Linked DNA regions of Alloacidobacterium dinghuense. The protein of the gene in region 1 interacts with the protein of each later gene in a pairwise test. Links are inferred from orthologs where the notes say so. Each region holds a gene or a part of one and is shown in the gene's direction. Other genes may lie near its edges. The genes, in order: H7849_RS20235 and secD.

Region 1 (11,051 bases):
TGCCGAAGCCATCGACGTCACCCTCCCCGGTACGCATCGCGCCCTTGGGGCCGAGCACCCGCTAATCAAGACCATGCACGAAATGGTCGCGGTCTTCCAGCGCATGGGTTACTCCGTCGGCGTCGGGCCTGAAGTTGAAACGGATTACTACAACTTCGAGTCACTCAACTTTCCGCCCGGCCATCCCGCGCGCGACACGCAGGACACTTTGGTCGTTGCGAATCAGGACCGCAAACCTCTGCGCGACCGCCTGCTCATGCGCACGCACACGTCTCCGGTGCAGATCCGCACCATGGAACAGCAGCCGCCGCCCGTGCGCATCGTCATACGCGGCAAGGTTCACCGCAACGACGCAGCCGACGCTACGCACTCACCCATCTTCCACCAGATCGAGGGCCTCTGCGTCGATACCAACATCACTTTCTCTGACCTCAAGGGCACGCTCGACCACGCCATGAAGGAATTCTTCGGCTCCAGCGTCAAAACGCGCTTCTTCCCGTCGTTCTTCCCCTTCACCGAGCCCAGCGCCGACGTGCAGATCAGCTGCCCCTTCTGCGGCGGCAAGGGCTGCCGTAAGTGCAAATACTCGGGCTGGATCGAGTTGCTTGGCTGTGGCATGGTCGACCCCGCGGTCTTCGGATTCGTGCAGGGCAAGCAGCCAGCCTACGACCCGAAAAAGATCAGCGGCTTCGCGTTCGGCATGGGCGTCGACCGCATCGCCATGATGAAGTACGGCATCAGCGACATCAGCTTGTTGTATTCGGGGGACGCGCGCTTCCTGGAGCAGTTCGCATGAAGATACTAAGTTCTTGGTTACGCTCCTACCTATCGCCGATTCCCGTGCATGATGTTGAGCTTGCTAATGCATTAACACTTCGCGGAATTGCTGTTGAAGGAAAATATTTCATTAAGGGATACGATGAAGACCCGAATGAAGTAATCCATAACTCGCTCTTCGAGATGGACATCACGACCAATCGCGTTGATGCCATGAACCACTATGGCATCGCACGCGAGGCCGCGACCATCTATGGTCTGAAGCTGCTCGACCTCAACCCAAAGCTCCCTCACGGGAAACCAGCAGCGAGGCCCTATCCGATCCGGATCGAAGAACCAACTCTCTGCGGACGCTTCACCGCTCGCGTCCTGCGCAACGTCACTATCACGCAATCAACGGGCATCGTAGCCGAGCGTTTCCGTTTGCTAGAACAGAAGCTCATCTCGAACGCCGTCGACGCAACGAACTTCGTAACGCTGGCCATGGGCCACCCAACGCACGCCTTCGATCTCGACAAGTTGGAGGGAGCCATCATCATCCGCCGCGCGCGCAAGGGCGAAAAACTTAAAACACTCGACGGCATCGAGCGCATCCTCGACCCCGATGATCTCGTCGTAGCTGACGAGAAGAAGGCTCTCGCCATCGCCGGAGTGATGGGCGGCTGGGACACGATGATCACGCCCGAGACGAAGAACATCCTCGTCGAGGCGGCATGGTTCGATCCCGCCACCGTGCGCCGCAGCTCCAAGCGCCATCTCCTGCACACCGACGCCTCGCACCGCTTCGAGCGCGGAGCCGACTTCAACGCGCCACCCGTCGCTTCAGCACTGGTCAGCAGCATCATTCTCGAAGCCGGCGGCGAAGTCGAAGGCGATCTCGTTGACGTCATGATCCCTGAAGCCGAGCAGCGTACGGCGAAGCGCCCAGCCATCACCTTCGCCGTCAGCGAGGCGAAAAGGATTCTCGGCGCTACCGAAGACCCCGAAGGCATCACGCCTGCCATCGCAGAGACCGTCCTCACCGGACTCGGCTGCAAACTCAGCAAGAACGGAACACAGCCTGCACCAACGACAGCGCACGACCTCGACCCATCGCGCGCTGTCTCTGTCCCGAGCACAGGCAGCGCCGAATACGAAGTCACGCTCCCGAGCTGGCGTCTCGACCTCGAACGCGAAATCGACCTCATCGAAGAGATCGCGCGCGTCTACGGCTACAACCACTTCCAGAACACGCTGCCCGCCTTCGCCGGGTCAGTCGTAGAACTGCAGTGGGCGGAAAAAGAATCGACCATCCGCAGGGGCCTGCTGGGACTGGGCTGGTCAGAGGCCGTCTCCAGCACCTTCTGTTCTGCAACCGACGCGGTTACATTTGCGCCGCAGCCGAACTCCGCCGTCCCGCTCGGCAATCCGTTGAGCGAAGAGGCCGGCATGTTGCGCCCCTCGCTCGCCGGGGGAATGCTAGGCATGCTCGCCCTCAACCTGAATCGCGACATGGAAGACGTCATGCTCTTTGAACTCGGAACTGTCTTTCACGGAACAACCGACCGCGTCGAAGAAAAGCCATCGCTTGCCATCGGAGCCACCGGCAAACTGCCGCTCACGAGCCCGCACCAGCCATCGCACGAGCTCGACTTCTACGACGTCAAGGGAGCCATCGAAACCCTGCTCGGTAAATTTTCCTCAAAGTCCCTCTACTTCGACCGCTTCCCATCGGACTCCGGACTGATGCCCGCATGGCTGCATCCAGGCCGTTCAGCGCGCGCCGTCCTCGACGGAGCTACGGTCGGCTACTTCGGCCAGCTACACCCCGCCGAGGCGCAGCGGCGCAAGCTGAAGCAAGTCATCTTCATCGGCGAAATCTACCTCGACCGCCTCTACAAGCAAAACCTGCGCCAGCCCGTCGTGCGCGAGCTGTCGCGCTTCCAGGCCGTGCGCCGCGACTTCTCCTTCATCCTCGCTGCGAACACGCCCTGGGCGCGAATCTCCGAAACACTCGCCGCCCTCGGCATTCCCGAGCTGCAGCGTTTTGAAGCGGCAGAAATCCTCGGCGAAAAAGACTCGAAACTCGTTCCCGCCGGCCACATCTCGCTACTGCTGCGCACCGTCTTCCAGGCGCAGGACCGCACGCTCCAGGAAGACGAGCTGCAAAACTACACACAGCGAATCATCGCCGCCGTTGAAGCTCTGGGCGGAAAATTGCGCAGCTAGCGCTGCAAATGGCGCCCACCTTTCACAAACGAAAGGTGGGATGGCCGATAAACGGTCACCGAATCGTACTCGAAGTAACAAACTGGTTGCGTCTGCACACATTCCGGGGCTTTCCGTGATTTTCCTCTGTGCGAAACCAGCTATACTGCGCGAAGAACGCTCGAATTTCCCCCGAAACATGAGGTACCACAATGTCCACCGTTGCCCTGAAAGATGCCGAACTTCCGATTTCTGCCGACGACTTCAACGCGCTCGAACAGCGCGTCCTGCGCACAGTCGAGTTGCTCAAGCAGGAACGCGAAGCGCGCGCCATGGCCGAACAGAACGCCAACACCCTGCAGCAGCTTCTTGATGAGCAATCCGCGCAGCTGACCAAGGTACAGGAGCAGGTCAAAGCTTTTGAGCAGGAGCGCGAAACAGTTCGCCAGCGCGTCGAGCGCCTGCTGAATCAATTAGAAGAGATTTCTGCCTGAGAAAATCGAATGAGGAGTGTGTGTAGTTCATGAGCGATTCTCAGAACGGAAGCAACAGCACGGCGCAGTCCGCAACATCCGACGCGATGCAGTTCGTCACAGTTGACATCTACGATCAGACCTATCGCCTGCGCGGACAGGATCCAGCCTACATTCAGCACCTGGCCGAGATGGTCGATACAAAAATGCGCGCTGTCGCCGCTCAAGGCAAGTCCGTTGATTCACTGCGTGTCGCTGTGCTCGCCGCTCTCAATATCGCCGATGAGCTGTCCGCTCTCGAACAGCGTTATAACGCCCTGTCCGGACCGGCAAAGGAAAATCTGCGCAACCGCACCAGCAAGCTCACCGGCCTGCTCGACGCGGTGCTGAGCGAGCACCGGAAGATAGGTTGACGCCAGCACCGCCGCCACTTGCAATCTGCGCCGTCACCCGCTAGCATCCAAAATAGAAACCGGCCTGCAAAGCAGGTGGTCGCGATAATCGTCGGTTGAACCTACATTCATTGAACAGGGAGCTCGACTCGACAAATCGGCTCGGTGCGCAGTGTCCGCCAGTCCGGAATGCCTAAAGAGCCGCGGAGAGTTCCCACCGTCTTAGGACGGGTTCACCGACGCATCGCTCCACGGCCCCGTGGGTCGGTTTTGCTTTCCCTGAAAGAATTTTGCACCCGCGCCTCTTCCAGTTCGGCCACATTGCCATCCCGACCTACGGCGTGCTCGTCGCCATCGCACTCGTCGCCGCTCTGGCCATGGCCGTGCACACAGCCCGCCGGCTCGCCCTCGATCCCAATAAGATCTGGAATCTGAGCCTCATCGGCATCTTCACCGCGCTGCTCGGCTCGCGCCTCATTCTTGTGCTCGTCCACTTGAGTGATTTCCTGGCACACCCGTTCTGGATGCTCGGCCTCGTCACGATTCGCAGCCGCGGCATCGTCTACGGCGGCATACTGCTGGCAATTTGTGCCTGTATCGGATACATATTGTCGGTCGGCCTGCCGCTGCGGCGCACACTCGACTGCCTCGCCCCGGCCGTCGCCCTCGGTCTGGCGATCAGCAGCCTGGGAGCCTTCGCCGCCGGATCAGACTACGGCACGCCAACCGACAAGCCCTGGGGCATCATCTATAAGCACGGACTCGCTGCACTCTGGTCCGGCACGCCGCTGGGCGTTCGCCTGCATCCGGTCCAGCCTTATGAAGCGCTGACGCTCTTCCTGTTACTCGCGCTGCTGCTCCTCTGGCTTTCGCGCCAAAGGCACGACGGCGACGTGGCCGGAACCTTCCTCTTCGCCTACGGAGTTGCCCTGTATTTTCTGGATTTCTATCGCGGCGACCGCAGCTTCGTCTTCCAGGGAGCCATCTCCCTAACGCAGATCCTGGCCGCCGCTCTCATGCTTGCAGGCGCAGCCCTCTGGATACGCCGAAAACCCTCCGCGCTCTGATTGCATCCGCTAAAGCATGATCCGTAAACTCAAATCCGGTGAATACCGCCTTTATTCGCGGAAGAAGGACGCGTCCACAGGCAAGCGGCGTAACCTGGGCACCTTCCCGAGCATGGAAAAGGCCAAGCAGCACGAGCGCGAAGTGCAGTATTTCAAGAAGCACTAAGCGCGAGTAAGTGCCCTGAAAGCGACAACGCCCATAGACCAGTTATGTCTATGGGCGTCCGATTCAGTAGCCCTCCCCCAAGTGCTACTCAATGTCTGAACTGTATCGCGCCCGCCGGAACTGTTCCATCCCACCTTCGGATTTTTCCAGAAACTATGTCGTAATCGTTTGGAGGTTACTTGTGTACCCTGAAGATAATCTCTCTCTCCGATGGCGCACATTAACAGCTTCGTCCGTATTCCACTACTCGCCGTACGCCAGCGCCTCCGCCCGCTGCCGCACATCGGCGTCCTCGACGAAGACCGCATCCGCATGCGCGTCTGGCCCAACGATATCGATTTCAACTTCCACCTGAATAACTCGCGCTACCTCAGCTGCATGGACTACGGCCGCATCCACATGATGGCCGCCAACGGCATCCTCAACCGCGCCATCAAGGATCGCTGGATCCCGCTCGTCGGCTCCGTCGACATCACCTACCGCCGATCGCTGGATCTCTGGGCAGCCTTCGAACTGCGCTCGCGCACTCTCTGCTGGGACGAGAAGTGGATCTATATGGAGCAGAGCTTCCACTCGAAGGACGGCCTCGCCGCTATCGCCTGGGTCAAAGGCCTCTTCCGGACAAAAGAAGGAAACATCCCGCCGCAGGCCATCGTTGACCTGGTGTCGCCCGGATGCACTTCGCCACCCGTGTCGGAATCATTCTTTCAGTGGAACGAGATTACCAGGCAGCGATTGAAGGGTCCGGTCACCGTCGAAAAAGTCTAGGCGTTTGCCGCTTGTAGGCATCAGAACCCGGCTGGCGGCGATTACATCACCGCGCCGACCTGCCAGGGCACGAACTCGTAATCGCCATAGTCATTCTGTTCGCTGCAGGTTCGTTCTCCTGAAGCGACCGCCAACACTTTGTCGAAGATCTGCTGGCCGATTTCCTCAATCGTCTTCTCTCCAGTCACAATTTCGCCGCAGTTCAGGTCCATATCTTCTGCCATGCGCTCATACATTGGAGTGTTCGTGGCAAGCTTGATGCACGGGACCGGCTTGTAGCCCGTGGTCGATCCGCGTCCGGTCGTAAAGCACAGCATGTTGCAACCGCCCGCGATCTGCCCGGTCACGGCCACCGGGTCATATCCCGGCGTGTCCATAAACACGAAGCCGCGTTTCGACACGCGCTCCGCATACTCATACACAGCTTCCAGTCTCGACATACCGCCCTTGGTGACAGCTCCCAGCGACTTCTCAAGAATCGTCGTTAACCCGCCGGCCTTGTTCCCGTGCGATGGATTGTTATCGAGATCGCCCTTGTTGCGCCGCACATAATCGCGCCACCATTCGATCCGGTCCAGCAGCTTCTGAGCCACTTCCGGCGTCGCCGCCCGCCGTGTCAGCAGATGCTCAGCACCATAGATCTCCGGAGTCTCCGCGAGAACAGCCGTACCGCCATGCCGCACCAGAAGATCGGACGCATATCCCAGTGCAGGATTCGCCGATATGCCGGAGTAGCCATCCGACCCGCCGCACTCGAGCGCCAGCACCAGCTCCGATGCCGGCTGAACGCTGCGCCGCTGCGCATTCAGCGCAGGCAGCATCGTTCGCACCGCGTCGATGCCTGCTTCAATCGTCTTCCGCGTGCCTCCGGTCGCCTGGATCGTCATCGTCCGCAACGTCGGCCCCGCAACGAGCGATTGCGTCTCCACGATCGCCGGAATCTGATTCGTCTCGCACCCCAGGCCAATCATCAGCGCCGCTCCAACATTCGGATGGCGCGCAAACCCGGCCATTGTTCTCGTCAGAATCGCGTAGCCCTCGCCGCGCCCATCCATAGCACAGCCGCCGCCATGCGTAAACGCGGCCACGCCATCCACATTCGGAAACCCATCGAGTTCACCCGACGTGTTGAAATGCCGGGCAATGGCATGGGAAACCGTCGCCGAGCAATTGACCGACGAGAGAATCGCAAGATAATTCCGCGTCCCGACTCGCCCATCACTGCGCTTGAATCCCAGAAACGTAGCGCGATCTGCCTCCGGAAAAAGCTCCGGAGCCACAGCATCGACGCAGAACTCATGCTGCAAGTGCAGATCGGTAATCGCAAGATTATGCGAATGCACATGCTCGCAAGCCTCAATGGCCCGCGTAGCATTGCCAATCACCTGACCATATTTAAGAATCGCCTCGCCCGCGGCAATCGCTCTGAGCGCGATCTTATGCCCCATGGGAACAGGCGTCTTCGCCGCAATACCAAACTCCGAAAGAACCGCACCCGGGCTCAGCGAAACCCTAGCGACAGCGACGTTATCAGCCGCATGCAGCCGAATCAGCGAAGACTTTGTCGTAGATATCGTGTGTAGACCCGTCGGCAATGTGCCACCCAAACCACGCAATCAATACTTTACCCCACCCTAAGTTTTGTCATCCTGAGCGGAGCGCAAAGCGCGCAGTCGAAGGACCCGCACCGGAGGTGCGCCTTTTGCCTTGCGAAGCAAGGCCGCAGTTTGCATCGAACTGCACAAAAATGGGTGCATCATCCTTCGCGTAGCGCAGGGTGGGAAAGCAACTCCTTCACACATCGATATATTTGTCATCCTGAGCGAAGCGAAGGATCTACAGTTCGGCGTCGATTGGCAAGAGATGAGAGCGGTAGCGCTCAGCACTGACGGCTGGAGCTATGGTGAATCGTCGTCGACGAGCTTGGCGGGCTTTTCTGAAATCAGATTGAGCTTTTCGCCGTCCCACACATACCACCGATCGGCCGAATTCTCTTCATTAAGGCTTCCGATGATATGCATGGCTCTGCTATCTCTGTGGTATATCAGCCGCTCGCCAATCTCGCGAACTTGAGACACGCTGGCAGGAAAGATATAGACCTTGCCCGTTATTGCATCAATGATGGCGAATTCGAGGCATGCTGATCCACAGCCCCACACCGCCACAGCGTAATGATCAGCAAAGACAGGACCCTGTGCTGCTCCCTCCCGAATCCGAGTTCTGAATCGGCGTGCCCCTGGGCTCGCTAACACCGGCTGCGCGGGTTTGCCGGAAAAAGTCGACGCTACAGAATATTGCGAAAAGAAATCTTCATCAGCTTGATGCGTTTGTTGCGCGATCGAATTTACAGTCGAGAGAATTGAAATGATTACTGTGCAGCTAAACGAATAGAACACCTACGAGCCCCGAGCCTAAGTGTATCGTGCCTAGTCTAGGTCGAAGGCGCCACCAACTCCGTCTCTCTCAACTCCCGAACCCGATCCCCAATCGCATACTTCAACGCATCCACACCCAACCCCGTCACCGCCGAAATCGCAAAGAACGCCAGCTTCTTCCGCTTGGCCATCGTCTGCAACTTCTTCAGCTTCTCCGGATTCGCCACATCGGCCTTCGACGCGACCACGATCATCGGCTTCTCATCGAGGCCATGCCCAAAGCTCTTCAGTTCGCCAAGGATGACCTTGAAGTCCTCCACCGGATCAGGCCGCCCGCTGGAATCCGACACATCGACCAGATGCACCAGCAGCCGCGTGCGCTCAATGTGCCGCAGAAACTGCACGCCCAACCCCGCGCCCAGATGCGCGCCCTCGATCAGCCCCGGAATATCGGCGACCACATAGCTCTCCTCATGCGGAGCTTCGCCAATCGAGACGACACCCAGATTCGGCTCGAGCGTCGTAAAAGGATAATCGGCAATCTTCGGCTTCGCCGCCGAGAGCCTCGAGATCAGCGTCGACTTGCCCACATTCGGATATCCAACCAGACCGACATCGGCGAGCAGCTTCAGCTCCAGCCGGTAACGCTTCTCCTCACCCGCGCGCCCCAATTCATGCTCACGCGGAGCCTGATGCGTCGACGTGGCAAAGTGCTGGTTGCCGCGTCCGCCGCGTCCGCCGCGCGCAACCACAATGCGCTCGTCAGGACGAGCAAAATCGTGCACCAGCTCGCCCGTCTCATCGTCAAACAGAGCCGTGCCCACCGGAACCTTCAGCACAGTGCCTTCGCCATCGCGCCCTGTGCAGTTTGATCCCTCGCCGTGTCGCCCGCGCTCTGCCTTGTGCTCGGGATTAAATCGAAAATGCACCAGCGTGTTATGCCGCTGGCTCGACTCCATCACCACGTCGCCGCCGCGTCCGCCATCGCCGCCCGAAGGCCCGCCGCGCGGCACAAATTTTTCGCGACGGAAGGCCACGCATCCGTTACCACCGTCACCGGCTTTCACCAGGATTCTTGCTTCATCAATAAACATTTCTATTATTTAGTCTATCGAATCGCGTAAGCTCGCATCACGATACCCAACATTGAACAGTAGGACGGGCAGGAGCGCCGGACAAAATACCGGCGCCCGGATAGCGGCCTGTGCCTGCGACCCCGGTGGCTTCGGGGGCTTTGCTGCGTTGCCTTGGAGATCAAGTGTTGAAGCTACGCATCGCGCTGCTGTGCGCATTGCTCCTCGTGTCCTGCTGCCGGACCGTTGCTCAATCGACCACTGGCGGAGCCATCGCCGGAACCATTCTCGACGCAGAAGGCCGAGCCATCCCGAACGCGCAAGTCGCGCTCCGCAACCCCGCCACCGGATTTGAGCGCAACGCAAAGACCAGCGAAGCAGGCGGCTTCTATTTTGAAGAACTCACGCCGGGAACCTACACGCTCATGGCCGGCGCAGACGGCTTCGCGCCGCTGGTCGAGCAATCCATCACCGTTGAAATAGGCCGCCTCACCCACATCGTCCCCCGGCTCGCCGTCGGTACGGCACAGGAAACGGTCAGCGTAAACGCCTCGCCACAGATCGATACGACATCCGCAGCCGTTACACAGAACATCAACCAGACTGAAGTCGACGAGCTCCCCACCAACAGCCGCCGCTGGTCCAATTTCGCTCTGCTCGCGCCCGGCGTTACGCCCGACCAGAACGGTTACGGTCTGCTCAGCTTCCGCGGCATCAGCGTGCTGCTCAACAACAACACCATCGACGGGGCCGACAACAATCAGGCCTTCTTCTCAGAAGAACGAGGCCGCACCCGCATCGGCTACTCCACCACGCAGGCCGCCGTGCGCGAATTCCAGGTCAACACCTCCAACTACTCCGCCGAATACGGACGCGCCGCCGGAGGTGTCGTCAACACCGTCACCAAGAGCGGCGGCAACGAGGTCCACGGTCAGCTCTTTTTCTACGACCGCGACAACAACTGGGGCGCGACCAACCCATTCACCACTCTAACCTCGCGCACCAGCACGGGCGACTTCGTCACCACACCCTTCAAGCCATCAGACGTTCGCAAACAATGGGGATTGAGCGCAGGCGGCCCCATCCGCAAAGACAAGCTCTTCTGGTTCCTCGCCTACGATCAATTCCGTCGCGACTTCCCCGCCGTCGCCACTGCGGAGACGCCCAGCAAATTCTTTGAAATGCAGAGCGCGCAGAACATTGCAACGCTCGCCGCCCGCATTCAGCAGACTCCGACGCAGGCGCTCATCAGCTACAACAATCTGCTCAACAACCTCAACAGCCTGCTGGGCAGCGTTCCGCGCAGCGGCGATCAGATCATCTTCTTCCCCAAGATCGATTGGCAGCTCAATGAGCGCAACCACCTGATCTTGCAGTACAACCACATGCGCTGGTCGTCGCTCAACGGCGTGCAAACCGGAGCCTCCGAGAACTACGGAACGGCGAGTTTCGGCAACGATTACGTAAAAGAAGACTGGGGCATCGCGCGCTGGCAGTACTTCGTGACCGCCAACATGCTCAACGAAGCCCGTTACCAGTATGGACGCGACACCGAATCGGAATTCTCCGACGCGCCAGCGCCCTTCGAGCAGAGCCTGTCGAAAAACGTCTACGGCCACGCCCCGCAAATTTCCATCGCCTCAGGAAGCTATGGCTTCCGCTTCGGCAAGCCAGCCTTCCTTGATCGCCCTGCTTATCCCGATGAGCGCCGCCACCAGTTCGTCGACACCCTAACCTGGATCAAAGGCAACCACGCCATCAAATTCGGCTACG
Region 2 (11,004 bases), 140 kb from region 1 along the record:
AATTCTCCGGAAAATCCTCGCTGCGCCTCATAAACATTCGGAATTCGCCGCTCACATTCTCTGCGACCAATTTAGCGTCATTGCGGGCGTGAGCTCCCTCAATCTTGAGTTCTCTTCGGGGTGCCTCAGAAAAGGTCTTGCGACGCGAGATCAGGTCGTCAATTTCGTCTTGAGCGTATGCCCCCACAGAACCGGATAATACCCGAATGTTTGTCGTGATCGGGAGATTTATAGAATGATCTACCTCAAGAATGAACGGTAGGCCAGGTTGCTGTGTACGCTTCCAAGCCTTGACATAAGCCGCTCCCTGCTGAAAAGCTAGGAAGCTAGGACCCTTCCCGGCATCTGTGGCCTGCATTTACGCGCCTGAAATATCGTTGTGCGCCCCAGGCTGAACGGGACACGGGGACTGTGTTCCTGAAGGAAATAGCAGCCGCCTTAAAAGGCGTTGGCGCTGTCCAAATCCCTTCCGCGGATACAAACTATTATTTGTACCTTGCGCGAGGCGCGAAGCCTAGGCAGGGAAAAGGATTGCAAGTTGAACGCAACACTGCTTCTAGCGGGCGCACTTCCTCCAGGCCTGGTCTCTTTTCTGCCCTTCGTGGTCATTATTGCGGTTTTTTATCTGCTGCTGATTCGACCGAACCAGAACAAGCAGAAGAAGTGGCAGCAGATGCTCAATGAGCTGAAGCCCGGCGACAAGGTCACGACGACGGGCGGCATCCGCGGGACGATTCTCTCGCTGAAAGAGGATGCGATTCAGTTGCGTGTCCCCCCGGACAACATCAAGCTGGAAGTGGTGAAGAGCGCCATCGCTTCCGTGACGACTGAAGAGGTCGGAAAGTAGCGCCCGCTCACGATTTGAATTCCCATGCGTAAGAACCTCACTCAAAAAACTATTCTGATTTTCGCGGTGCTGATCGTCTTCGTCTTCGGCATCTTTGGCATTCCCAAAGGTGTGAGCGGAACGGCGCTGAAAGACGCGTTGCTGAAGCGCATTAATCTCGGGCTGGACCTCAAGGGCGGGACGCACCTGATTTTGCAGGTGATGGTGGACGAGGCTGTCAGTTTCACGACCACCAATGACGCCGCGCATATCCAGACCGAATTGCAGCAGAACGGCATCACGGTTGGCTCCGTGATACCAGATACGGCACATCCGGAAACGATTCTGATTTCCGGCGCTCCGGCTGACCGCGCAGGCGATATCCGTAGCGTGCTGAACCAGCGCTATGGCAACCAGTACGACATCTCATCGGGCGCGAACAATACCTTCACGCTGACGATGAAGCCGAGCGCGGTTGCGGATCTCAAGAAGAACACCATGGAGCACTCCATCGAGGTGATCCGGCAGCGCGTGGACTCGCTGGGTGTAAGCGAGCCGGTGATTCAGGAATACAACCTGGGCAGCGATCAGATCCTGGTCGAGTTGCCGGGCGTGGACGATCCCGGGCGCGTGAAGGACGTGATTCAGTCGACGGCGCGTCTTGAGATTCACGAGGTTCAGGGTGGACCGTGGCCGGATGATCAGGCGGCGCTCCAGGCTCTGGGCGGAACGGTTCCCTATGATTCGCTTCTCTTGCACACTGCTCCGGGGGCATCTGCGCAGGGAAGCGGCAATCAGGTCTACCAGATCAAGCGCGCGGCTGAAGTTGCTGGCACAGACATTCGCGATGCACAGGCGAGCCGCAACCAGAACACGAATGAGCCGGAAGTGGTCTTCTACCTGACGACGGCGGCAGGCAATCACTTTGCGGAGTTCACCGGCGCGAACAAGGGAAAGTCTCTTTGCATCGTGCTCGATAACAAAATTCAGGAAGTGGCGACGATCCACGACCAGATTCGCGATCAGGGAACAATCTCCGGTGGCGGCATCCAGGAGCAGCAGGCGAAGGATCTCTCGATGCTTCTGCGGACCGGCGCTCTGCCTGCTTCGATTCATTACCTGCAGGAGAGCACGGTCGGGCCGTCGCTTGGCGCGGATTCGATTCGCCAGGGCGTGCTGGCTTCGATTGTGGGCATGTTGGCGGTGATGATCTTTATGCTCATCTACTACCGCGGCGCGGGTATCAATGCCGATCTGGCTCTTTTCTTGAACCTGGTGATTCTGCTCGGATTCATGGGCTTTACCGGCTCGGTGCTGACGCTGCCCGGGATTGCCGGCGTGATTTTGACGATCGGTATGGGCGTCGACTCAAACGTGCTGATCTTTGAGCGCATCCGTGAAGAGCTGCGCGCAGGCAAGTCCCCCGCGGCAGCGGTCGATCAGGGCTTTGGGCATGCCTGGACAACCATCATCGATACGCACGTGACAACGATTGTGTCGGCGGCGATCCTGTTTATCTTCGGAACGGGACCGGTACGCGGTTTCGCGGTGACGCTGACGTTTGGTTTGCTGGCGAACCTGTTTACGGCAGTATTTGTGTCGCGCGTGATCTTTGACTCGCATTTGAACAAGAAGCAGCGCGGCGAGGCGTTGTCGATTTAACGACTCCTGCCTCTGGTAGGAAAGAAATTTAGGAGCAGGCGGAATTCCGTGGAACTGTTTCGTGACGTAAAAATCGATTGGCTGGGGAAGAAGTGGTACTTCCTCGGCTTTTCACTGATCTTCAGTGTGGCGGGCATACTCTCGCTGCTTTTCTGGCATGGGCTGCCGCAGGACGTTGACTTTCGCGGCGGCACGGTCGTACGTGTGAGGTTTGACCAGCAGCCGAATGTGGACCATATTCGCGCGGCGGCAGACAAGGCTGGAATCAAAGATGTTCGCATCCAGACCATTACCGGCGGCGGTCAGGCGACGACCAACGAGGTCATTATCTCGCTGGCGCAGAGTGCGAACGAGGCCTCTCTCGATCAGGGTCGCGCGACGATCCTGCAGACGCTTGAGGCTAACTACGCACGCGGTGGCGCAGCGAATCAGGGCAAGCTCGACCTCGACAACGTTGGACAGGGCACGCTGGCAGGCTGGCTGGCGGAGAAGGATCCCGAGCATCTGGGAACAACGGATGCCGCGCAGCAGCATTACAACCAGCAAGCGGAAGCCATCGTTGGGTACCGCAATACGCGCAGCGGTTTGATTGATTCGATCGACAATCTGTCGAGCGTGACCACTCCCGCAGTGTTGAACGAGTTCAAGCAGGATGCCTACCTTTCCGGCTTTGCTGTTCGTAATGTCGAAATTGTCGGGCCCCAGGTGGGCGCGCAGCTGAAGAAGCAGGCGTTGCTCGCGACCCTGTATTCACTGGCTGGAATGCTGGTGTACCTCTGGTTCCGCTTCGAGCTGATCTATGGCGTGGCCGCGGTAGTTGCGGTCTTCCATGACACGCTGATCACGGTTGGCGCCTTCAGCCTGACGAATAAAGAAATCTCGCTCACAGTCATCGCGGCGATCCTGACGCTGGTCGGTTACTCGATGAACGACACGATTGTCGTCTTCGACCGCATCCGCGAAAACCTGCGGCTGACGCGGCGCGAACCGCTGGCCGATATCGTGAATCGCAGCATCAACCAGACGTTGAGCCGGACGGTCCTGACCTCAGGCCTGACGTTCCTGACCGTGCTTTCCCTTTACGTGTTCGGCGGTGAAGTGCTGCATGGGTTTTCGTTTGCGCTTGTGATTGGTATTTTGATTGGCACGTACTCATCGATTGCCGTTGCTGCGCCCATGCTGGTTGCGTACCAGGAATGGCGGCAGGGACGCGGCAGGGCGGCGGTATTGCCCGCGGCCAAAAAAGCCCGGGTGTAGCGTTTCCAGAGATGGGCCGAGTGTGATATAGCTTTTTCACTCGGCTTTTTTCCATGTTTTTCTTACCCGCTCCAAAAAAGCCGGGCAACCGGGAACAAAAGAACACCCTCTTGGTGTCAATAGGTGGTAACAAGTTCTGCTTGGAAGAGGTAGGCTATGTTTGAAGATGCCTTAATGGAGTCTGGCGGTAGGATTAGGACCAAAAGCAAGTACTTCACCATTATCGGTTTCGTCCTGAACGGTTCGATTCTCGCAGCGATGATCCTGGTCCCGTTGATTTATCCGGAGGCGCTGCCCAAAGCGGCGATGGCAACCCTGCTGGTTGCTCCACCGCCACCGCCGCCGCCGCCGCCACCACCCCCGCCACAAGCGCCTGTGCATGTCAAAGTTGTTTCTGAGATGTTGAACAACCAGCTGACAGCGCCGACGAAGATTCCCAAAGAAATCAAGATGGTCAAGGAAGAAGCCGCGCCCAGCGCCGCCGGCGTTGCCGGTATGGAAGGCATGGGCGGAGGCGCTGCTGGCGGCGTGCTCGGCGGCGTCCTTGGCGGCATCGGCAATGGTCCGGCTCCGGTTGTGAAGGCTGCCGCGCCAAAGAAGATTGCAGTGTCGTCGGGCGTGATGCAGGGCAACCTGCTCGTAAAAACGATGCCGCAGTACCCGGCCATCGCAAAAGCAGCCCGCATCCAGGGAACCGTTATCTTGCAGGCAACGATTTCCAAGGCAGGCACAATCGAAAATCTTCACGTAGTCAGTGGCCCTCCCATGCTCCAGCAGGCGGCCATGGACGCAGTGAGATCCTGGCGTTATAAGCCCTACCTGCTCAATGGCGATCCGGTAGAGGTGGAGACGCAGGTCAACGTGGTCTTCAACCTCGGTGGTTGATGCACGTACTTCATCATCCGGCCTCTCGGCAGAACGTAAAGCGAAGAGGTAAACCGTAGGTATTTCGCGCAGGTTTTCCCTAAAGAAGAAAACTCCTCAGGAGGAAAGATCCAAGTGATTCTCGCTCATCTCACACAAGCAATTCATCCGACTTCGTTGGCCTTTTTCCAGGAGCAGACAGTGGGTTTCAGCCCGCTCGATCTGTGGAACAACATGGGCTATCTGGCCAAGGCTGTCGTCATCATTCTGTTCATCATGTCGATCTGGTCGCTGGCCGTCATGATCGATCGCTGGCTTTATTTCAACGCTGCCCGCAAGCAGTCGCGTGAATTCGCTCCGCGCGTTGCCGGCGCCCTGAAGGAAGGCAAGCTGGATGAGGCGGTAAAGGTCGCTGACCGCAACAAGAAGTCGCACCTGGCTGAAGTAGTGACTGCCGGGCTCCAGGAGTTCCGCAACTATGGAAGCGGCGGCGCGGTGTCCGAGGACCAGATCGAGTCTTCAAAGCGCGCGCTGGAGCGGGCGGAAGCCATTGTCCACGCGAAACTGAAACGCGGTCTTGGCGGTCTTGCCACGATTGGCTCGACGGCTCCGTTTATCGGGCTGTTCGGAACGGTCGTCGGTATTCTGAACGCATTCCGTCAGATCGCCACGCAGAAGACTTCGGGCATCGGCGCGGTCGCCGGCGGTATTTCGGAAGCCCTGGTTACCACCGCCATGGGTCTGCTGGTTGCCATCCCCGCTGTTATGACGTTCAACTACTTCACCAACAAGGTAGAAGCGTTTGACGTCGAGATGGACAACTCCTCAAGCGAACTGATCGATTACTTCCTGAAGCAGGGCGGCCGCCGCTAAACGGCGGAAACGCACTCGGTGGCGAGAATCTTGCGCGCTGGAGCGGGGCCAATTAAAGGCCCCGCTCCGGGGCGGTTTTGAAGATGAACACGCGGCCTGAAGGAAGCCCGATCTGAAAGCCCGGTCGGAAAATGGATCCGTACCCGAATCAGGGGGGAGTACAGGAATGGCAATCGTAAAACGGGACGAAGGCAAGAAGGTCAATGCGAACATTAACGTCACCCCGATGTGTGACGTCATGCTGGTGCTGCTGATCATCTTTATGGTCATCACCCCCATGCTGCAGAACAAGGTGAACGTGGAATTGGCGCAGACGGACAATCCGACAGCAATGCCGGACGCTGACCACGAAGATGCTGTCGTAGTCGCTGTTACCCGCGACAGTCAGATCTTCCTCGGGCAGGACAAGGTTTCCCTTGCGGATCTGGGTCCGAAGGTCGCCGACATGCTGCAGAACAAGACGAACAAAATGGTTTATTTCCGTGCCGACGCGCGCGCCCACTATGGCACGGTGATGGATGCGATCGATGCCGTGCGCACGACCGGCGTGGAGGAAGTCGGACTGCTGACCGAACAGCGTCAGGGACGTGAAACGCCGCCTCCCGCTGCTGGCGGAGAATAGTTCGCAACGCATAGGAGAAATGAGGAACTGACTTATGGCAATGGGAAGTGGCAGTGGTCCAGGCGGACTGAATGCCGATATCAACATTACCCCTCTGATCGATGTCATGCTCGTGCTGCTGATCATCTTCATGGTCATCGTGCCGGTGACGCCGAAGGGCCTGGACGCACTTGTTCCTCAGCCCCCGAAGAATCCGCAACAGGAGCAGCCGAATGACCGCACCATCGTCGTCTCGATTCTCGCGGCCCACGGTGGTGCTCCGTCTTACAAGATCAATCAGGATGATGTGGCCAAGACTGATTTGCGCACCCGGCTCGACGCGATTTATGCAGCACGCGCCGAAAAGGTGATGTTCATCAAGGGCGATCCGGATCTGAATTTCACGTCAGTAGCGGAAGTGGTAGACATTGCCCACGCAGTTGGCGTAGACCACATCGGTCTGATCACCCCGAAGATTGAGGCGGGCCAATAAGGCTCGCCTTTTCCCCGCTGGCGTGCGGCTCTCCCAGTCATGCTCAGCATTAGATGCCTGCCGAACATAGACTTGTCATACGGCAGAAACCAATTACAATCACTGCGCAGAGACTTTTCGATGCATCCCAAAGCTGTACGCGGTTCGGAGCAAGAGTAGAATTCATGTGCCTGCGTTAAGGCCGTGCGGATCGAAAAAATTTTGAGAAAGCCTATTCTGAAAGAGTAGACTCACAAGAATCCGAGATGCTGCTTTTGCTGTGTTGGGCGTAAGCTGGCGATCATGCGATCAAAGGAGATAAGAGACAGAATGAACCGAATCGCACGTTTTCCGGTATTGGCGGCCGCGTTCCTGGCGATGCTGACCATGGTGACCGGGTGCAGCCGCCTCAAGGCTCGCGATCAGTTGAACAAGGGCGTCGCGTCCTACAAAAATGCCAGATATGAAGAGGCAATTGGCCATTTTCAGCAAGCGGTGAATCTCGATCCCAGCTTACCTATGGCGCGTTTGTATCTCGCGACGGCATATGCGCAGCAGGTTGTTCCCGATTTGAAGACACCCGAAAATCTGAAGAATGCGAACATGGCCGTTCAAGGGTTTCAGGAAGTTCTCGATAAGGATCCCAAGGACGTCGGCAGTCTCAAGGGGATTGCCGGCCTTTACTTCCAGATCGACGAGTTCGACAAAGCCAAGGAGTGGCAGCAGAAGGTGCTCGCCGTTGATCCGCAAGATGCAGAGGCGGCGTATACGATCGGCGTGATTGACTGGGGCGTAGCGCACAAGAATGCTGTCACGGCTCTCACGGGCGTCGGCATGCAGGATGGCGGCGACGGCAATCCGAAGATGCCGAAGGATGTGTGCAAGAAGCTGGTAGACCAGAACACGACTATCGTCAACGAAGGCTTGCAGTATTTGCAGAAGGCTCTGGATATTCGGCCAACCTATGACGACGCCATGGCCTATATGAACCTCATGTACCGCCAGAAGGCTACGCTGGAATGTGGCAACGATCAGGCCCGCAAGGAAGACCTGGATCAGGCCGGACAATGGCGTGATAAGGCCATGGGCACGCGCAAGGCAAACGAAGAGAAGAAGAACGCTCAGGTGCCGGGCGGCGTTGTTTTGGACAATTCAAAGTAAGCTTGTAAGCGTTCAACGGGAAGGCCTCCGGTCATGCGGAGGCTTTTCCATCTAAAATCCTGTGTTGCCGTGTCGAATCCTCAACCAGCCATTCGTAAAATTCTGATCGCCAATCGCGGCGAAATCGCGCTTCGTATTCTACGGGCGTGTCGCGAACTTGGGATCGCGACCGTCGCTGTCTACTCCGATGTTGACCGCGCCGCTCTGCATGTCCTCGAAGCGGATGAAGCGTATCGCCTGGGGCCTGCTCCTGCGACGGAGTCATATCTGCGCGGTGACTTGATCCTTGATGTCGCCAGGAAATCGGGAGCGCAGGCAATTCATCCGGGTTATGGGTTTCTCTCCGAAAACGCCAGCTTTGCCGAAGCTTGCGAAAACGCAGGCATCAAATTTATCGGACCGCCGGCGAACGCGATGCGTGCGCTGGGCTCAAAGACACGTGCCCGCCAGGCAGCGGATGCCACGGGCATGCCGCGCACGCCCGGCTCTGTGAAGGGGCTGCCTTCGCTCGACGAAGCGTATGCCGTTGCTGAGGAGATTGGCTATCCCGTAATGCTTAAGGCAGCAGCGGGGGGCGGAGGCAAAGGCATGCGCGCGGTTCTCTCAAAGAACGAACTGCGCGATGCTTTCAGTTCGGCCTCCAGTGAGGCTGAACGGTCCTTCGGTTCGGGCGAGGTTTATCTTGAAAAGCTCATCGAGCGACCACGGCACATCGAGATACAGGTGCTGGCCGATGAGCATGGCAACTGCGTCTCACTCGGCGAGCGTGAATGCTCCGTGCAACGACGCCATCAGAAAGTGATCGAAGAAGCTCCGTCTGCAATTGTGGACGAGGATCTGCGCCGGCGCATGGGCGAGGCTGCGGTGCAGCTTGCCAAGTCGGCGGGATACACGAATGCAGGCACGGTGGAATTCCTGGTTGATGAAGCTCGCAATTTTTATTTCCTCGAAATGAATACGCGTCTTCAGGTGGAGCATCCGGTCACAGAACTCGTGACCGGGCTCGATCTAGTGCATCTGCAGATTCGTATTGTGCAGGGAGAGCCGCTGCCATTCAAGCAGGAAGAGATTCGCCTGCGTGGACATGCGATCGAATGTCGCCTCTACGCCGAAGATCCCGAGAACGGCTTTTTCCCTTCACCGGGAAAGATCACCCGCCTTCTGCAGCCGGGAGGGCCGGGCATTCGCGAAGATTCTGGAATTTACGAAGGCTGGGTGGTGCCGCTCGACTACGACCCGATGCTTTCGAAACTGATCGCCTATGCGCCGACGCGCGAAGCGTGTATTGCGCGCTTATTGCGCGCCCTTGACGAATATGTGATCGGGGGCATCCGTTCGAACCTCGGTCTCTTCCGCCGCATCCTCAACGATGCCGATTTCCAGGCGGCGCGCATCGACACTGGTTATCTTGACCGGCTGCTTCTTGCGAATGGCATGCATCGTGAAGCTGGGACCGATTCGCATCATGCGGCGCTCATCGCAGCCGCCGTCTTCGAAAGCATGCGGCCGGCAAATGGCAACGGAACGAATGGGAGTCGCACGAACTCCGATAACGGGAAGGCAGACGTGAGCGGTTGGAAGAGTGCGGCGCGACGCGAGGGGCTGCGCGCATGATGCTCCAGATTGAGATGGGCGGCGAGTTGCGGCAGATCGAACTGACGCAGGGCGAGGATGGACAATATCACGCAAGCATCGATGGCGAGCCGGAACTCAGCGTGAGTGCGGAAATGCTTCGTCCCGGCGTGCTCTCGCTGCACATCGACGGAAAATCCTATCGCTGCGTGCTTGAAGAGAGCCCCGAAGGCACAGTGCTCCACATGGGCGGCAAGCGCCTGCCGTATCGGCTTGATGATCCGCGTTCTTTGAAGTCGCGCCGCAGCAGACATGGCGGCGCGGAAGGCCCTAAGCCTGTGAGTGCACCGATGCCGGGCCGCGTCGTCCGCCTGCTGGCCAACGTCGGCGATATGGTCGAAGCACATCAGGGCATCGTAGTGATCGAGGCAATGAAGATGCAGAACGAATTGAAATCGCCAAAGGCGGGCAAAGTAGTTCAACTCCGGGTTGAGGCCGGTGAAACGGTTGCCGCCGGGGACGTGCTTGCAGTTATCGAATAAGCTTTTCGCATAAGCCATCTCTTTTGCGGCGATCAAAATTCATTCCATAGAGAAACCTCACCCACGTGAGCCGGAAGGCCCGCATTATCTGACAATTACTCCCGCTTTTCATGCGGATTTACGTGCGGATGCAGCCCGAAGGCGTTTTGCGATTCGGGTAATTGTGCTTTATAGTCAAGCTAACGTGCGTGTTTTCATGGACAAAAAGCGATTTCAGCGGTCGTGGGCGGCTTCGCTCGCAATCTTCTGCGTCGCCCTTGTCCTTCTGGCTGGCTTCGTTCAGGTCGTGCACGCGCATCCCATCGGACAGGTAGATCACGAAGGCTGCTCGCTGTGTAACACGGCGCACCACGTGGTGCAGACGGTTTCTCTGATCACGGTAGCCGTAGCGATCCATCCCGTATGGCGCGTTGCCGCAGAAAAGCCTTTAGAACGGCCCCGCCAGAAATTTCTCCACAAACTCGCAAATCGGCCTCCGCCCGTGTCTCCGATCGCTGCTTAATTCAGCGTTTCATCCGGGCCACATAACAAGTTCTTCGGAGGTCTTTATTTATGCGCACGTTTTTACGTCGCATCGTTTCCGCATCCCTCGGGATCTGCGGTATTGCCTTTTTATCGAGCGCACTCTTCGCGCAGTCTACCGGCAACTCGGGTACGATCAACGGTACAGTTACTGACCCCAGCGGCGCAGTTGTCCCCGGCGCCACGGTCGCTCTTCACAACGTCGTCAGCCAGTACGAGCGCACGGTCAAGACAGACAAACAGGGACGCTTCCAGTTTCCCAACGTGCCTTTCAATCCGTATCACCTGACGGTTACAATGAACGGCTTCAACAACGCTGCGCAGGATGTGGATGTTGTTTCCGTTGTGCCTGTTGCTGCGAATGTCAGCCTCGCGGTCGGAACCGCGACAAACACGGTTGTTGTTACCGGTGGCGAAGACCTGGTCGAAAATGATTCGACCATGCACACCGACATCGATCGTGACCTGATTGATAAGCTGCCGGTCGAGAGTGCATCGTCATCTGTGAGCTCGCTGGTGACGCTGTCATCGCCGGGCGTCGCGGCAGACTCGAACGGTCTGTTCCACGGCCTTGGCGACCATGCCTCGAATTCGTTCAATGTGGACGGTCAGGCAATCACCGACCAGCAGAGCAAGGTTTTTTCCAATCAGA

What was found.
Region 2: the proteins of H7849_RS20235 (region 1) and secD interact in binary tests that used the Escherichia coli proteins (3 or more experiments, as listed by UniProt). The link is inferred for Alloacidobacterium dinghuense from one-to-one orthologs.

Annotation. Positions count from the first base shown.
Region 1 is NZ_CP060394.1:4,855,736-4,866,786, forward strand. Bases 390-3,388 are described here. They hold H7849_RS20235 (phenylalanine--tRNA ligase subunit beta), read left to right. Parts: upstream 390-792; coding sequence 793-2,985; downstream 2,986-3,388. Other genes in these bases: pheS (phenylalanine--tRNA ligase subunit alpha), read left to right, coding at 390-796; H7849_RS20240 (hypothetical protein), read left to right, coding at 3,177-3,388. Also shown: more of pheS, read left to right, coding at 1-389; more of H7849_RS20240, read left to right, coding at 3,389-3,458; H7849_RS20245 (cell division protein ZapA), read left to right, coding at 3,488-3,850; H7849_RS20255 (prolipoprotein diacylglyceryl transferase), read left to right, coding at 4,120-4,896; H7849_RS20260 (hypothetical protein), read left to right, coding at 4,913-5,062; H7849_RS20265 (thioesterase family protein), read left to right, coding at 5,273-5,830; H7849_RS20270 (UxaA family hydrolase), read right to left, coding at 5,872-7,425; H7849_RS27150 (hypothetical protein), read right to left, coding at 7,729-7,851; GTPase ObgE, read right to left, coding at 8,262-9,299; H7849_RS20280 (TonB-dependent receptor), read left to right, coding at 9,464-11,051.
Region 2 is NZ_CP060394.1:4,990,315-5,001,318, reverse strand. What follows is about bases 228-3,179. They hold secD (protein translocase subunit SecD), read left to right. Parts: upstream 228-871; coding sequence 872-2,488; downstream 2,489-3,179. Other genes in these bases: secF (protein translocase subunit SecF), read left to right, coding at 2,537-3,179; yajC (preprotein translocase subunit YajC), read left to right, coding at 539-847; H7849_RS20835 (hypothetical protein), read right to left, coding at 228-358. In the rest of the region: more of H7849_RS20835, read right to left, coding at 1-227; more of secF, read left to right, coding at 3,180-3,745; H7849_RS20815 (energy transducer TonB), read left to right, coding at 3,902-4,630; H7849_RS20810 (MotA/TolQ/ExbB proton channel family protein), read left to right, coding at 4,745-5,482; H7849_RS20805 (ExbD/TolR family protein), read left to right, coding at 5,649-6,104; H7849_RS20800 (ExbD/TolR family protein), read left to right, coding at 6,139-6,576; H7849_RS20795 (tetratricopeptide repeat protein), read left to right, coding at 6,886-7,716; accC (acetyl-CoA carboxylase biotin carboxylase subunit), read left to right, coding at 7,750-9,330; H7849_RS20785 (acyl-CoA carboxylase biotin carboxyl carrier protein subunit), read left to right, coding at 9,327-9,830; H7849_RS20780 (hypothetical protein), read left to right, coding at 10,027-10,332; H7849_RS20775 (TonB-dependent receptor), read left to right, coding at 10,383-11,004. UniProt on the Escherichia coli protein: Part of the Sec protein translocase complex. Interacts with the SecYEG preprotein conducting channel. SecDF uses the proton motive force (PMF) to complete protein translocation after the ATP-dependent function of SecA.